One region of the Vibrio sp. 811 genome, then DNA from elsewhere that is predicted to be linked to it. Evidence: predicted binding sites of a transcription regulator. Region 1 holds the regulator's gene; each other region holds the start of a gene.
The links. The regulator CRP, encoded in region 1, controls carbon source genes, mostly activating them, when cyclic AMP is high. The targets are predictions, from matches to a motif close to TGTGANNNNNNTCACA.
Positions count from the first base shown of each region.

Region 1 (5,696 bases):
GTCCGGGGGCGTCGGGTAACTTGCGCCCAAGCGCTTACTACGCAGCAGATTACTGTGCGTACCCAATGGCATCAATGGAAGGTCAAGAAACTGTCTTGCCTGCAACATTGAGTCCAGGTGTAGCGCTATAAGTTTTTATTATAGAGTCGCAACTATGCATTGCGGCTCACCCTGCCGGCGCATCATTTAGGTATGGGTTGTAGTGATCGTTGGCAGAACACGAAAAGTGAGCAAAGACTCGGAAAAGCGTGTTGACTGACTGGCATTTACCGTCACAGGTTGATGGTTGCTCGTTCATTATTCTGGACAACTCTTGTGGTGAACGAGCAGCCAACTTCCGCTTACCTTTAAACTCTACATCTCGTAACAAGGAGTCGTTATGACGCCCGATGTGTTATTTGAATCGCTATGGCAAGATTACATTCAACGTCTTTGCCCTTCGGCTGCTAAAGTGCATCAGCTGCTTCAAGAAGATGAGCCTCTGATTAATGATCATATAGCTTTACGTACCTTCAATATCGCGCCTCTTGGTATTGAAACTCTAGCTAAGCCATTTGTAGCTATTGGTTACAAGGCGTGTGGTGATTACGTTTTCGAAAGCAAAAAGCTGGTTGCTAAGCACTATGAGCACCCAGATCCGAAGCAACCTAAAGTATTTATTAGTGAGCTAAAAGTTGAAGAGTGCTCGTCTGAGCTACAAGAGATTGTGAAAAATTTGGTGGCACAAGTCGATGCTGACAAGCTGAACGATAGCGCATTCTTACATGGTGGACGCTTGTGGGATTTAAGCTTTGCTGATTACCAAACGTTGGCTAAAGAAAGTGAGTACGCATCTTGGCTTGCGGCGCATGGTTACGGAGCAAACCACTTCACGGTGAGCGTTAACCAGCTCAATGAATATGAAGAAGTGAAGCAGGTAAACAATCATCTGCGTACCGCTGGGTTTACCATTAATGAAAATGGTGGTGAAGTGAAGGGCACTCCTGAGGTGTTGCTAGAGCAGTCATCGACCATGGCAGATAAAGTAGCGGTTCGTTTTAGCGAAGGCACTGAAATTATCCCTGGCGGGTTTTATGAATTTGCTAAGCGCTATCCGATGGAAAATGGTGATTTGTACCCAGGTTTCGTGGCCGCTTCAGCTGACAAAATCTTTGAAAGCACGAATGGCTAAGTTTTAGGGTTAACCTGTTAAGCTTACTCATTAGTGTTCGCTGCACCCTATCTCATTTGGTCATGAGTAAATAAAAAGCCACCAATGTTGCCATTGGTGGCTTTTATAATTTTGTTCGTGTCACTCTAGTTCGAGATTAACGAGTACCGTAAACCACGATGGTTTTACCGTGAGCAGAGATTAGGTTCTGCTCTTCTAGCATCTTCAAAATACGACCTACTGTCTCACGAGAACAGCCAACAATTTGACCGATTTCTTGACGAGTGATCTTGATTTGCATGCCGTCTGGATGAGTCATTGCGTCTGGTTGTTTTGCAAGGTTCAGAAGCGTCTGAGCGATACGACCAGTTACGTCTAGGAACGCCAGGTCACCCACTTTTTGGCTAGTTACTTGAAGACGACGAGCCATCTGCGCAGAAAGACGCATTAGGATGTCTGGGTTTACTTGGATAAGCTGACGGAACTTCTTGAAAGAAATTTCAGCAACTTCACAAGGAGATTTAGCACGAACCCAAGCTGTGCGCTCTTGGTCTTCCTCGAATAGACCAAGTTCACCAATAAAGTCTCCTTGGTTTAGGTAAGAAAGGATCATCTCCTTACCTTCTTCGTCTTTGATAAGAACCGCAACAGAACCTTTAACGATGTAGTACAAAGTTTCTGCCTTTTCGCCCGCGTGAATTAGCGTGCTCTTTGAAGGGTACTTATGAATATGACAGTGTGAAAGAAACCACTCTAATGTTGGGTCGGTTTGAGGTTTACCTAGAACCATAATATCTCACTTCCTCTGCAGGGTACGCTTGCGCTATCCATATTTTAGCTAAGCCTGAATTAGGCCTACTAGAATAAGAGCACTTTTTATATGCTGCAAGCTCTCTTGTGTTTCGGTAAGAAATAGTATCCTTTTTCGAAAACGATTTCTTGATTTTAATCGTGCCATGATTGAGATTTTGTAAGCAAAACTGTGCACATGATCACGGTATGAAAAGTAAACATCTTCGCAGGCAGGTTTTTAGCCAATTTTCCCTGTTTCGATGAGCTGTTGTAGGATAGGCCGAACTATGAGCTCCATTGCAAAGCTCATCTTACCGCCGGGCACGACAATCGTGTTGTGGCGTGACATGAATGAGCCATCAATCATGGCCAGCAGATATGGGAAGTCGACATTCTTGATACCGCGTAGGCGAATCACCACAAAACTCTCATCCAAACTAGGGATGCCTTTTGCATTAAGTGGGTTGGAAGTATCAACGGTCGGTACGCGCTGGAAGTTGATGTGAGTACGAGAAAACTGCGGAGTGATATAGTTGAGGTAATCGTCCATGGATCGCACGATTGAGTCCATTACCGCTTCACGCGAATGGCCGCGATCGCGAGTGTCACGTACGAATTTTTGGATCCACTCTAAGTTCACAATCGGCACCATGCCAATTAAGAAATCCACATGTTGAGCAACATTAACATCGCCATCGACCACGCCACCATGTAACCCTTCATAAAACAGCACGTCGCTGTTTTCGGGTAAGTCTTGCCACGGTGTAAACGTGCCTGGCATTTGATTGTAGGGAACCGCTTCGTCAAACGTGTGCAGATAACGGCGCACGCTGCCAGTACCATCATGCCCGAACTTACGGAAAAACTCTTCTAATCCCGGGAAGTCATTAGCTTGTGGGCCAAAGTAGCTAATGTGTCGACCTTGCTCGCGGGCTTTGCGAATTTCGATGTCCATTTCTGGGCGAGTAAAGCGATGGAAGCTATCGCCTTCAACCCATGCGGGTTTAACGTTCATCATATTGAACATTTTACGGAAGGCTTCAGATGTAGTGGTCGTGCCGGCACCGGACGAACCAGTAACCGCAATAATTGGGTGTTTAGCTGACATGACAAACCTTGTCGAAAATTACTTACCTGTAATGTGCAGTAGAGTTACTACTGCACGGTCGATATCCCACTATAGCACGTAACAATACCTTGTCATCGAGTGGGATACGGTAAAATGTGAAGGGTCTAAAATTTTGTTTTATGTTGAATATCGACGGTTTCGTGTAGCTCAGAGAACACGATAACCGCTTCACCTTTTTCCAATTGAGCTTTAACTTGATCAATTTTGTTTTGCAAAGAAACCTCGACGGTTCCGTAATCCGTTCCTTCGCGTAAGACGAATTCACGAATTAAGTTTTCCAATGTTTCCGGCGCAATGTCTTGCCATGGAATGATCATAAATACCTCATAACTTTTATGATGAGCGGCTAGTTTACTGCGTTCGTTGCTTGGATACAGCAGAAAGGTAATCTGCGGCGATACTTTCGTAATACGCGGGCAGCGCTTCCTCCAACCAAAACTTAGGTTTTAACGCCGTTCCTGTTAGGAAGCCAACATGGCCACCGTGTTCAAAGAGACGGTAATCAATGTTATCTGGCAAAACAAACTTCGGTATCACATCATCGGTCATGAACGGATCGTCTTTGGCATGGATGATCAGTGTGGGTAGCGTGATTTGCTGTAGTTTACTTAAGCCAGAACATTGATCGTAATAATCTTGTGCGTCTTTAAAACCGTGCAGTGGTGCCGTGATCAAATCATCGAATTCATACAATCTTGTGACACGTTTTATTGAGTTGTAGGACAGCGCAAGCTCGCCGTGCAATAGATGATGCTTTTGTAACGCGTTACGTTTCAGTGAAGAAAGCAGATAACGGCGATACACTTTCGAAAAGCCTTGTTCAATACGGTTCGCACACGCCGCTAGGTCTAAAGGCGCTGAGATAATAGTCGCTGCATTCAAAATAGGGTGGTCTTTATATTGGGCTAAATAATTCGCCAACATGTTACCGCCAAGAGAAATACCAACTGCAACTTTGGGATTATCAGGAAAACGTTGTTCAAGGTGCTCTAGGAAGTAACGAGCATCCGTCACTTCACCCGAGTGGTAAGCTCGTGCTTTTTTGTTTGGTTTACCGCTGCAGCCACGAAAATGCATCATCACCGACAGCCATCCAGATTGAGCAAATGCATTCATTAGCCCATTGGCATAAGGGCTATAGAAGCACCCCTCTAACCCATGAAATAAAACAAAAATCGGCTTTTTTTGTGCAGGCTCTTGGGTTGGGTCCTCGCTCCACGCGAGATCGAGAAAGTCGCCATCGGATGTATCGAGGGTTTGCCAAATCGGCGTAAACAACGCTTTTTTGCGAATAAAACGCGGCAAAAGCGTTTGGAGATGCGGGTTTTTGATCCCGGCGGCTGCGAAAAATTGTGTCATACCTAACTGCTCTTATGCGGTCCTTCGGTGTCCGTTGAAGAACTTATTAATATAATCCTTTATAAAGATTATAGGTATTCTACAGATTTATGGGCGTTTTGGTGGTTGAATGTTTGGCACCGGCATAGCAAAGGCTTGCTGCAAATGCTCCCCACCGAGTTGACGACAGTATCTCAACGTCAGTGGGTCACCATCATTTTTGAGTAGTGCAAGTGAGTTAATGCAGTCCACCAAATCTGCTTGTTGCTGCTTTTCTAGTTGCAGCTCAAACTGCAAGGTCTCACGATACAAAGCGTCATTGACTTGAGACTTAAGGTGGCGACGAAGGTCGCGAAAGGAGTGAAGTAAAGTTTCGCTCCTACCTAGACAGTCTTGCACCAAGGGCCAGTCTTTTTCTTGGAAAATGAGTTGCTGCTCATCGAGCCATCTGAGCAGCAGGAGTAGGTTCACGTTACCGTGGTAGTTGTTTTGCAATGATAAGCACGCCTCTTTCACTTCTCGCACACCATAAAACTGCAGACTAAACTGCCAAAGGTGTTCTAGGGTGAGTGTGTATTCAGCGTGTTGATTACTCATTGATTAAACTCTAGCTCCATCTGCTCCAACGTTTCTTGAGCAGACATCCATTCCATTTCAATTTCTTCGAGCTCAGCCTTACTAGAAGCTTGAAGTGCCAGCACTTGGTTAAGTTTAGCTTTATTTTCGGCCGCATACAGTGAGTTGTCCGCCAATTGTTCTTCAGCTTCGGCCAGTGCAGCACCTAACTTATCCATTTTATTTTCTAGTTGTGTCAGCGTTTTGCGAATTGGCGCTGTCTGTTTTCGAAACTCTGCATCGCGACGTTTCTGCTCTTTTTTCGCTGCCGCGCTGTTGGCGCTATCTTTGGCTGGCTGTGCGGCTTGTGCTTCTTTGCGTTCCGCTCTTTGTTGCTCAGTTAACCACTTGTAGTAGTCGTTTAAGTCACCATCGAACGGAGCAACTTGTCGATCATGCACTAAATACAAGTCATCGGTCGTAGCACGCAATAGGTAACGGTCGTGCGAAACAATCACCATTGCACCTTCGAACGTTTGCAGTGCCATCGTCAATGCCTGACGCATGTCCAAATCCAAGTGGTTGGTTGGTTCATCAAGTAGCAACAGGTTTGGCTTTTGCCACACAATTAAGGCCAGCACTAAACGGGCTTTTTCGCCACCAGAAAACGGCGCAACTTTTTCTAGTGCTTTGTCACCTTGGAAGCCAAAGCTACCTAGGTAATCACGTAGC
Region 1 covers NZ_JAWOUB010000031.1:8,172-13,867, forward strand. The annotation lists gene astD (succinylglutamate-semialdehyde dehydrogenase) at 1-131, shown strand, start outside; gene R7Q46_RS23525 (DUF1338 domain-containing protein) at 380-1,171, shown strand; gene crp (cAMP-activated global transcriptional regulator CRP) at 1,308-1,940, opposite strand; gene R7Q46_RS23535 (phosphoribulokinase) at 2,181-3,050, opposite strand; gene R7Q46_RS23540 (YheU family protein) at 3,176-3,388, opposite strand; gene R7Q46_RS23545 (hydrolase) at 3,423-4,430, opposite strand; gene R7Q46_RS23550 (TIGR02444 family protein) at 4,518-5,006, opposite strand; gene R7Q46_RS23555 (ABC transporter ATP-binding protein) at 5,003-5,696, opposite strand, start outside.

Region 2 (5,696 bases), on a different contig from region 1:
GCAAAAATTGCTGGACGCGTTTATTGAACACTGTGAACAAGCCAAAGCAGAGAGTGCTTGGTTAGAAGTGCGTGAAAGTAATCACCCAGCTATCCATATTTATGAGCAAGCAGGTTTTAATGAAGTGGACCGTCGTTACAACTATTACCCAGCTAAATCGGGAAATGGTAAGGAAGACGCCATTATCATGAGTTACTTATTTTTGAGTTAGTTTTAGGCCGTTACTAATTACCTCATCAACACTTATGCTTTAAATGCGTATCCGGATTCGAGGCTTTTGAATATGTAATAATAATTTTTTGAATTTTTACATCTCTTTGTGTGGAGCTGGCTTTCCCTTGTTAGTTGCAGGTAAAGGCTGGTGAGCCGAGTAAATTCAGCTCATGTCTTTCCAGTTTGCTAGCACAGCGATAATAAGCGAGAATACCGCACAATATCGAATAGTAGATATGCTTGCCTATTTTGTGAGCATGAAAGTAATTTAGAAGATTAACTAATGTCAAATCCCCTTTTTTTAGGCGAAGTGTCTAAGCGCAGAACGTTCGCTATTATTTCTCACCCGGATGCGGGTAAAACCACCATTACTGAAAAAGTCCTTTTATTCGGAAACGCGATCCAAAAAGCAGGTACGGTTAAAGGTCGTGGTAACGCACAGCACGCAAAATCAGACTGGATGGAAATGGAAAAAGAACGTGGTATCTCGGTAACCACTTCTGTAATGCAGTTCCCTTACAATGACTGTCTGGTAAACCTACTTGATACGCCTGGACACGAAGACTTCTCGGAAGATACATACCGTACGTTAACGGCAGTAGACTCGTGTTTGATGGTTATCGATGCGGCGAAAGGTGTCGAGGATCGTACACGTAAGCTGATGGAAGTAACGCGTCTGCGTGACACGCCAATCGTAACCTTCATGAACAAACTTGACCGTGACGTTCGTGATCCAATGGAAGTATTGGACGAGGTAGAAAACGAGTTGGGCATGATGTGTGCGCCAATTACATGGCCAATCGGCTGTGGTAAAGAATTTAAAGGTGTGTACCACATTCACCGTGATGAAACGATTTTATACGAATCAGGTCACGGTCATGAGATTCAAGAAGTTCGAATCATCAAAGGTCTCGATAACCCAGAGCTTGATGAAAAAGTTGGTGCAGGCCTTGCGGAAAGTGTTCGAGAAGAGCTTGAGCTTGTTATGGGTGCTTGCCCTGAGTTTGATTTGGAAATGTTCCTAACAGGTGATCTGACGCCAGTTTACTTCGGTACTGCATTAGGTAACTTTGGTGTGGATCATATGCTAGACGGTCTAACTGAATGGGCTCCAGCGCCGAAAACTCGTCAAGCGGTTGAACGTGAAGTTGAAGCGACTGAAGAGAAGTTCTCTGGTTTCGTATTTAAGATCCAAGCGAACATGGACCCAAAACACCGCGACCGTATCGCATTCATGCGTATTGTATCTGGCACTTACACGCAAGGTATGAAGATGAACCACGTTCGTCTTGGCAAGCAAGTGAGTATCTCTGATGCAGTAACCTTTATGGCTGGTGACCGTGCACGTGCAGAACACGCTTACGCCGGTGACATCATTGGTCTACATAACCACGGCACTATTCAGATTGGTGATACCTTTACTCAAGGTGAATCACTGAAGTTCTCTGGTATTCCGAACTTCGCTCCGGAACTATTCCGTCGTATTCGCCTGAAAGATCCACTAAAGCAGAAGCAGCTTCTCAAAGGTTTGGTTCAGCTATCAGAAGAAGGTGCGGTACAGGTATTCCGTCCTCTACAGAACAACGATCTGATCGTTGGTGCCGTTGGTGTACTTCAGTTTGATGTTGTTGTGGCTCGTTTGAAGTCTGAGTATAACGTTGAAGCGATTTATGAAGGCATTAACGTTGCAACTGCGCGTTGGGTTGAGTGTGGTGATGCGAAGAAACTGGATGAGTTCCAACGCAAGAATCAAGCGAACTTAGCATTGGATGGTGGTGATAACCTAACGTATATCGCTCCAACAATGGTTAACTTAAACTTAGCGAAAGAGCGTTTCCCTGACGTTGATTTCCGTGCGACGCGTGAGCACTAATTTGGCGCGGTTAGGGTAAGCCGTAACGCAAACTAGATTTTAAAACGCCCTTGGCTATAAACTTAGCCAAGGGCGTTTTTATATAAGGATAAGATATGAATTGGTTTAAACGTGGGCTAAAGCGTTACGACAACTGGTGTAAAGAGATGGGGCTAACTCCCGATCAGAAACGCAGTTGTGTCCCATATCGAAAAGACCCTGCCCATCAAACTAAAGAGAAGAGTGAAGCCCAACCATCCTCTGGTTTTCTGCCCGCAGATACAGATAAAAAGCGTCAAGATGAAGCTCTTTGATACGCACTGCCACTTTGATTTTGATGTGTTTCAAGATGACTTTGCGCATCAACTTGAGCTTGCTCAAACGCAAGGCGTCGCAAGAATTTTGATTCCTTCCGTCGGTCCGCAAAACTGGGCTCGTATTCAAACTTTGGCAGAGCAACATACCAATTTGTATTATGCGCTCGGCTTTCATCCGTATTTTCTTGAAGATAACGTTGAGCAGAACCTTACAGAGCTAGAAGGCTATCTAAATCAAAAAGGGCAGCAGTGCGTGGCAATAGGAGAGTGTGGTTTAGATTTTGCCATTGATGTTGATCCACAGTTGCAAGAAAAGATACTTGAAGTTCAATTTGAGCTGGCTAGACGCTTCGAACTCCCAGTTATTTTACATAGCCGAAAAGCGCACAATCGCCTCATTCAAATGGTGAAAGCGGCGAATCTCCCTAGAGGTGGTGTGCTACACGCTTTTTCTGGGAGTTATCAGCAAGCCATGGAGTGGGTCAAATTAGGTTTTTTTATCGGTGTAGGAGGAACGATTACCTACCCAAGAGCCAAGAAAACACGCGACGCAATTCAAAAATTACCACTCGAAAACCTAGTAATCGAAACAGACGCACCAGATATGCCTATACTTGGATATCAAGGGGAGTCAAATCACCCAGCCAAACTCATTCACGTCTTTAATGAGCTCGTAGAGTTGCATAACGGCCGAAAGCAATCGATTGCCTCTCAACTGTGGAAAAATAGCAATTTTGCTTTCTCGATATGTGAATAAAATCTAAAGATGTGGTTTGAAATCGAAAACGTTTTCCTGCTTATTGTGAATTAACTCACAAAGCTGGTTGAATCAATCATGAATCTTATAGGAAAGTGTGAGGCTGGCATTACTTTAATTGATTCTGCATGAGTATAATTGCCCCCGCTTTATAGCTCCATTTTGTAACACGCCAATAAATAACTTATAAGGAAGTCATAAACTATGAGCCTGTTTATGAGCCTAATCGGTATGGTAGTGCTTCTTGCGATTGCAGTGGCATTTTCTAACAACCGAAAAGCTATCAACTTTAGAACTGTGGGTGGCGCATTCGCTATCCAATTCGCATTAGGTGCATTTGTTCTGTATGTACCTTGGGGCCGTGATCTACTAAACGGTTTCTCTTCAGGTGTTTCTAACGTTATCAACTACGGTAACGATGGTTCATCATTCCTGTTCGGTGGTCTTGTTTCTGACAAGATGTTCGAAGTATTCGGCGGCGGCGGTTTCATCTTCGCATTCCGTGTTCTTCCTACACTGATCTTCTTCTCTGCACTGATTTCAGTTCTTTACTACATTGGCGTTATGCAATGGGTTATCAAGATTCTTGGTGGCGCACTACAAAAAGCGCTAGGCACTTCGCGTGCGGAATCAATGTCAGCAGCAGCTAACATTTTCGTAGGTCAAACTGAGGCACCTCTAGTTGTTCGTCCATTCGTTCCAAAAATGACTCAATCAGAGCTATTCGCGGTAATGTGTGGTGGTCTAGCTTCTGTTGCTGGTGGTGTACTAGCTGGTTACGCATCTATGGGTGTTCCACTAGAGTACCTAGTTGCGGCATCATTCATGGCAGCACCAGGTGGTCTACTGTTCGCTAAAATCCTTCACCCTGAGACTGACCAGCCTCACGAAAGTATCGAAGAAGCGATGGACGGCGGTGACGACAAACCAGTTAACGTAATCGACGCAGCTGCGGGCGGTGCGGCTTCTGGTCTACAACTTGCGCTTAACGTAGGTGCAATGCTAATCGCATTCGTTGGTCTAATCGCGCTAATCAACGGTATGCTAGGTGGCATCGGTGGTTGGTTCGGCATGCCAGAACTAACACTAGAGCTAATCCTAGGTTACGCGTTCTCTCCACTAGCATTCCTAATCGGTGTTCCATGGGCAGAAGCTGTAACAGCTGGTTCATTCATCGGTCAGAAAATCGTAGTGAACGAATTCGTTGCTTACTTGAACTTCACACCATACCTAGGTGAAAACGCTCAAGTAATCGCGGCAACTGGTGAAGTAATGTCTGAGAAGACAACAGCTATCATCTCATTCGCACTATGTGGTTTCGCGAACCTTTCTTCTATCGCGATTCTACTTGGTGGTCTAGGTAGCCTTGCACCAAACCGTCGTAGTGACATCGCTCGCATGGGTGTTAAAGCAGTTCTTGCAGGTACGTTGTCTAACCTTATGGCAGCGACAATTGCAGGCTTCTGCTTAAGCCTTGCAGCACTATAATTAGAATCGGTTCTTAATATATAGACGCCGTTTTACATCATGCCCTGTAGCAAGAGATTGCTGCGGGGCATTTTTCGTTTTTCGGGCTCCAAAATTTCATCGGGTGTTTGCCTTAGTCGAGGTATTACGCAGTCAATGGAATAGGGGCTAGGAAATTTTGAGATACAAACCGTTTGCGCTCTATTTGGTGCTACAGTTTTGCGGTGAAACTCTATAATGTATTAATCACAGGATAGTGGTTAAGCTTGATTCTTAATCACGTAATGAATATTACATAATCGATGGGCAAATGAATTGCCCTGCAATATCAGATCTAATAGGCGTTTTGCTTTGTGATGTGATATTAAAGACACCGCAATCATAGATTGTTGTGCCATAGGCCAAACTGGTACTGTGCGGTGACAAGGATAGCAATTGGCATATGATAAATTTTCGCTGTATATGCCGAGTCTTCAGGGAACCAAGTCCGTTCATTAATAGACTGTTTAGCCATTTACTCACATTGTCTCGACTTGTTGATTATAGTTAAAGACGTGATGTAAGGCTGAGTAGTGAATTTTTTGAATATTGATCGGAGATAGAAATGAGCGATTTAAAAGCAGCAGCGCTACGTGCACTTAAACTTATGGACCTAACTACGTTGAATGACGATGACACTGATGCAAAAGTGATCTCACTATGTCATGACGCGAAAACAGCAGTAGGCAACACAGCTGCAATTTGTATTTACCCTCGCTTTATTCCTATTGCTAAGAAGACACTTCGTGAGCAAGGTACGCCAGAGGTTCGTATTGCAACAGTAACGAACTTCCCACATGGTAACGACGACATTGAAATCGCAGTTGCTGAAACAAAAGCGGCGGTTGCTTACGGTGCAGACGAAGTTGACGTAGTTTTTCCTTACCGCGCGCTAATGGCGGGTGATGAGAAAGTAGGCTTCGAACTAGTTAAGCAATGTAAAGAAGCTTGTGGTGACATTCTTCTTAAAGTGATCATCGAAACAGGTGAACTAAAAGAAGAAGCACTAATCAAGAAAGCATCTCAAATCTGTATTGAAGCAGGTGCTGAC
Region 2 covers NZ_JAWOUB010000003.1:163,210-168,905, reverse strand. The annotation lists gene rimI (ribosomal protein S18-alanine N-acetyltransferase) at 1-211, shown strand, start outside; gene prfC (peptide chain release factor 3) at 497-2,086, shown strand; gene R7Q46_RS07630 (DUF5363 family protein) at 2,182-2,379, shown strand; gene R7Q46_RS07625 (TatD family hydrolase) at 2,366-3,139, shown strand; gene R7Q46_RS07620 (NupC/NupG family nucleoside CNT transporter) at 3,344-4,627, shown strand; gene R7Q46_RS07615 (hypothetical protein) at 4,986-5,120, opposite strand; gene deoC (deoxyribose-phosphate aldolase) at 5,211-5,696, shown strand, end outside.
Region 2: a site for CRP is predicted at 3,184-3,199, ahead of R7Q46_RS07620 (NupC/NupG family nucleoside CNT transporter). Genes of this name have one in related genera too.

Region 3 (5,696 bases), on a different contig from region 1:
GTACCAAAAACCGCGAAAACCAAAGATGAACGTATCAACCTGACTTTTAGGCAAATTTTTAACTATTGACTCAGCTTTTACATTCTCAATTAATATTGATGGTAGGTTTAGGTTCAGGACTTCATAGGGAATGGATTTATGCGTATTAAACCTCTTAGCTTAGCGGTCTTACTCTCTTGCTCACTTACCTTTGCAGCTCAGGCATCACAGGAAGAGGTACCGCTTCTCGATAATACTCAATCAGCGCAGTTGATTCGTAGTACCTACGAACAGGAACTGTTCACTTTCCCGGCGTTTAAAGAGGGCCATTTTGGCTTACGCATGTACCGCCAAACATTAGATGAGAAATATCACGCTGCCATTTGGACCGACATGGCACAAGTAGCCAGCCGGTTAAACCAATTTGCTAATGAAGTTGTTGAACCAGAAGACATCATTCTCTATTCATCTCAAAGGCTGACCACGTATCAAGAGAAAGAAACCGAACGAGGGCAGCGACGCTATACCGTGACTAAACACCATCCTGAGTACCTTTATCTTGGTGTGGATTTGCTTGGCGCAATGGCAAGAGCAAACGAATACGGCCTAAAGCATAAACAAGACAAAACGCTGAGAAAAATTATTAGGCGCTACGATTTCTCGCGTTACGTTACTGACAAAGAGATGATAGAAGCATGGGCAGCTCAGCTTGCAAACCAAGTCTACTGGCTTCGTCAGTTAGGAGAGCAAGATGTGGTCGAGGAATTCACTCAAACCTTCCGTGACACCTACCCCGACGATAAAGATAAGATGCTTTCAGCTCAGCAGTATTGGAACAAACTCTATGGTATGACGCACATCATCTTTGCCGATTCACAGTATTATCAGGAGCGAGTAAGCGAGAAGAAACACCAATGGATTTATGATTACTTTCGCAACAACATCGACACTATCCTACTGCGCGCCAAAGAAGACGTGATTGCGGAAGTCGGCATTTCGTTTTTGTTAGCAGGCTTGGACCATGATCCGGTCGTAAAGAAAACCCGCCAAGCCATTCGTCACGCAATCAACGCAGAAAAAGGGATGATTCCGTCGGTCGACGGTAACTTTGATCTCAAGTACGGCGAACACCGTAACGTACTAGCCATCATGCTGCTCGATTGGAAAGGGGTACATAAAGCGCCAACTTATCAAGAGCACCCAGAGGCTTTTAAATCGATACCTTACGGCTTAATGCCCAAGCCTTAGAAATAACAAAACCCGCCATTTAGGCGGGTTTTTAGTGTGTATCTTCAATCTAAATTAGAGCGAGATAAAAATGCCCGCTAAGCACGCACTCATCAGGTTAGCGAGTGTACCAGCAGCAACCGCTTTTAGGCCTAGACTTGCAACATCTTTGCGGCGCTCAGGTGCCATCACGCCGATAGAACCCAACTGAATCGCAATTGAGCCAATGTTCGCAAAACCACACAACGCAAAAGTGATAATAATTTGAGTATGCTCAGACAGTGTCGCTTTGTGCTGCACAAAATCGATAAACGCAACAAACTCATTCATCACCACTTTCTGACCAATGTATGAACCCGCAGCTAGAATTTCGTGGCTTGGCACACCAATCAACCATGCGAGAGGTGCAAACAAATAACCAAAAATCGCTTGTAGCGTTACGCCAGAGAAACCAAGTATCTCACCCAAGTTTTCTAGCCCCGTGTTCACCATCGCGATAACACTCACGAAAGCGATAAGCATGGTACCAACAGCAACGGCAACTTTCATACCGCCCATGGCACCGCTTGCTAGCGCATCAATTACGTTGCTTTCTTCTGATTTATCTAGCTCAATATTGTTGTAATCGCTTGGCGTTTGACGCTCAGGAACGATGATTTTTGCCATCATCAAACTACCTGGTGCTGCCATAAAGCTTGCCGCGATCAAGTATTTGAGGTCGACCCCCAAACCAGCATAACCACCAAGCACACTGCCCGCCACTGAAGCCATACCACCAGCCATCACAGCAAACAGTTCAGAGCGAGTCATGTTAGAAAGAAATGGACGAATAAGAAGTGGTGACTCGCCTTGAGATAAGAAAATATTCCCTGTTGCAACCAAAGACTCTGCTTTACTCGTACCCAAGAACTTCTGGATAGCGCCGCCAATAAATTGAATCACTTTTTGCATAATGCCCAAATAGTAAAGGGCGGAGATAAGAGCACTGAAGAAGATGATGATAGGAAGGACACGAATAGCGAAGATAAAGCCAGAAGAAGCGAGGTCACCAAAGAGGAATTTAATCCCTTCATCAGCAAAGCTGAGTAGCCCCGCGACACCATTACTTAAACTCGCCAGCGCCGCTTGACCCAACGGGAAATAGAGCACCAAAGCAGCAAACCCCATTTGTAGCATCAAGGCGCGAGATACAGTTTTCCAATTAATGGAAGAACGACCCTCAGAAAGTAGGAAAGCACAACCTAGCAGTGCAACAATACCAAATAGACTAAATAGAACACTCATGAGCTGGACCTACTAAACGTTGAAAAAGAAAAAAGAGCCAAAGGAATTGGCAGAAGAAAGGGACAACGCAGCGAGTGATAACTCACTTTTAGATCCAGAATGTAGACAGAACGAATAGTTCGACATCTTATTTTTACCTTATACAAGCAATTGAACGTAGCTGGTCCGGTCCGTGGGGTCATTCACTGCTGGCGAGCATGTTGCTTGGCCTGCTCCATGTGACGGCTTGTATGGGTAAGGGTCCTGAACAACTAAACCCTAATTCCCGCTTAAACGGGACGCAAGTATAGCCAACAAAAAGAGATATTCATCACATTTATTTACGCAAACGTTCAAGCGTTCAAAATTTAGGCAAAAGTACTCTTTTGTCGTCATACCATTAATAAAAGTAAGGGCATAAGGATAGGCGTTGATGGTAAAAAACATAAAAGTGACCAATAAATATGCAATCAAACTCGAAAGAGCCAAAATTCGTCATTTTGCTCTCGCCAACAGGTGGATTTTGGTTATAATTCGCGTTGCTTCTTTCGAGGCCTCTGAGTATTCAGAGCATCATGATGCCGAGATGGTGAAATTGGTAGACACGCTAGCATGAGGTGCTAGTGCCTTTGGTGTGAGGGTTCGAGTCCCTCTCTCGGCACCATTATCCTTCTTCCCTAATTTTGTTCGAGTGTAATGCAAAGTTCTAAGCAGGCAAGACAGTCTACAGATGCTAACCAACTTCTGAGTGAGCTTGCGGTTCACGCTTTATTACACCTGCACTTTAAAATTCACGCGTCCTCGCATGGCCTCTCCCTTAAAGAACGTAATGACTTACTTCAGAAATGGCTGAAACCAAAACTGAAGAGTAATCGCTATAAGCTGATTAAAAAGCCGTTAAAATCTTTGACTCAGCAGGCAAAAGGTGAGAACGGAAATCTGGAAGAATTACTCGAGCGCTGCGTCGGTGCAGACAAACCCAGAAATCCTCAACCCGATCTAGATAGCTACTTGCTGCTGATCAACGAGATTGAGAAGAAACTGGGGACTACCGTGTTATTATCGCGACCGGAAGACGTCGACTTATCTCACGACCAACACGGCTGTTTGCTGTGTGTGCTTTCTGAGAACTTAAATCAGCACTTCGATGATAATAACGCCCTAATCGCTCCTATTTCGATGCTGTTCCGCGGACCAATGAGTCAACGCTCACTTTTCCTTGGCAGCATTTACGCCAGTGGTACCTTCAATTATGAAGTGCAGTATCAAGACGACCAGTTCGTTCGCATCACATTAGAGTTAGCGTAACTGTAACGCTAAGAAATAAACGAATCGAAAAAGGCCGTGAAACTCGCGGCCTTTTGCTTATCTAGATTTAAACTTGAGTTAATCGATCTCTTTAAATCGAGCAGTAAAGTGGCGCAGCACTGGTGGCTCGTACTCGAAAGTGAGCCCTTTTAACTCATGTGCACGATTTTTCAGTTCGATAATCGCATCCGCAATGTAATCCATATGATCGTTTGTGTAGACACGACGTGGAATGGTCAAACGCATCAACTCAAGCTCTGACGCTTTTTGTTTACCCGTTTCCGGATCTCGACCAAGCAGCAACGATCCTATCTCTACTGCTCGAATACCCGCTTCCAAGTACAAAGCATTACACAATACCTGCGCAGGAAACTGATCCGCTGGAATATGTGGCAAAATCTTAGCGGCATCCACAAACACCGCATGACCACCCGTTGGGTATTGAATCGGAATACCGCCTTCACGTAAGCGCTCACCTAAGTATTGAACTTGGCTAATTCTATAGTGAAGAAAATCCTCATCCGCGGCTTCATACAAACCGCGAGCGAGCGCTTCCATATCACGCCCAGCCATGCCGCCGTATGTCACAAATCCTTCCATGGGTACGCAGCGCGTCTGCACCGCCTGGAACAACTCCTTATGATCACGAATACAACACATGCCACCAATGTTTACCATCGGGTCTTTCTTAGCTGACATGGTGAGCATATCACCGTACTGGTACATCTCACGGATGATTTCCAGAATCGATTTATTCTCGTAACCCGCTTCACGCTGCTTGATAAAGTAAGCGTTCTCACAGTAACGAGCCGAGTCAATCACCACTGGAATATCGTACTTGGTTGCAATCTCGTACACACTGCGCATGTTTTCCATCGACACAGGCTGACCACCGGAGCTATTACAAGTAATCGTGGTGATAATTGCACAGATGTTATGCGAACCGTGCGCTTCAATTGTTGCCACCAGCTTATCGATATCAAAATTGCCCTTCCAATCATAAGGCGTAGTGGTGTCGAATGCTTCTTCCGTTACCACGTTAATCGCTTTACCGCCATTGAGTTCAATGTGACCCGCTGTGGTATCAAAATGGTAGTTCGAGATAAATACTGGCGTTTCGCCACCACGCACCTGACGCATACGCTCAATCAAAGCGGGGAACAAAATTTGCTCGGCACCACGCCCTTGGTGTGCAGGCACGGTGAGCTTATAACCGAAGAAGTGCTCCACTGCATCACACAGGTTGTAGTAATTTCGACTCCCCGCATAGGATTCATCCCCCATCATGATGCCAGCCCACTGATTATCACTCATGGCACCAGTTCCTGAGTCAGTCAGCAAATCGATATAAACATCATCACTACGAAGAAGAAATGGATTATAGCCCGCTTCTTTTAACGCGACTTCACGGTCTGCCAAAGTCGTCATTTTGATTGGCTCAACCATTTTGATACGGAAAGGTTCTGGAATACGTTTCATTGTTAATTTCCTTATACGCATTGCCCTACGCAGTTTCACGTAAGACTAAAAAACAAATAGATAGAATGCTTTTCAATGCGATTGCATTGAGGAAATCAACGAGAAGAGATTTTACTAAGAAGAGACAAGCAGTAGTCTAGGTTATACCAGAACGACAGCACCAAACGGCTATCGAGAATATCCTTTATTCTCATCGTCTTCGTCCTCCTGATAAAAATAAAAAGTCAGAAACCCCATGTCTCTGACCTTTTCAATATAGTGCAGTTTTCAATCAATTTTCAGTGAGGTCACCCTCATTTTAAGAAGGTCTCGCCCTTTTCATTCTGCGTTTGATAATACTTTCTTTGACTAAGTAATCGAAAAGTGGCGCGAATAAGTTAGCAAATAGAATCGCTAACATGATGCCTTCTGGATAAGCCGGGTTCAGCACTCGGATAAAA
Region 3 covers NZ_JAWOUB010000006.1:229,506-235,201, forward strand. The annotation lists gene R7Q46_RS12450 (alpha-ketoglutarate-dependent dioxygenase AlkB family protein) at 1-69, shown strand, start outside; gene R7Q46_RS12455 (DUF3541 domain-containing protein) at 139-1,227, shown strand; gene R7Q46_RS12460 (NupC/NupG family nucleoside CNT transporter) at 1,282-2,490, opposite strand; tRNA gene R7Q46_RS12465 (tRNA-Leu) at 3,050-3,133, shown strand; gene R7Q46_RS12470 (DUF2913 family protein) at 3,166-3,777, shown strand; gene R7Q46_RS12475 (tryptophanase) at 3,856-5,256, opposite strand; gene R7Q46_RS12480 (NADH:ubiquinone reductase (Na(+)-transporting) subunit B) at 5,555-5,696, opposite strand, start outside.
Region 3: a site for CRP is predicted at 2,562-2,577, ahead of R7Q46_RS12460 (NupC/NupG family nucleoside CNT transporter). Genes of this name have one in related genera too.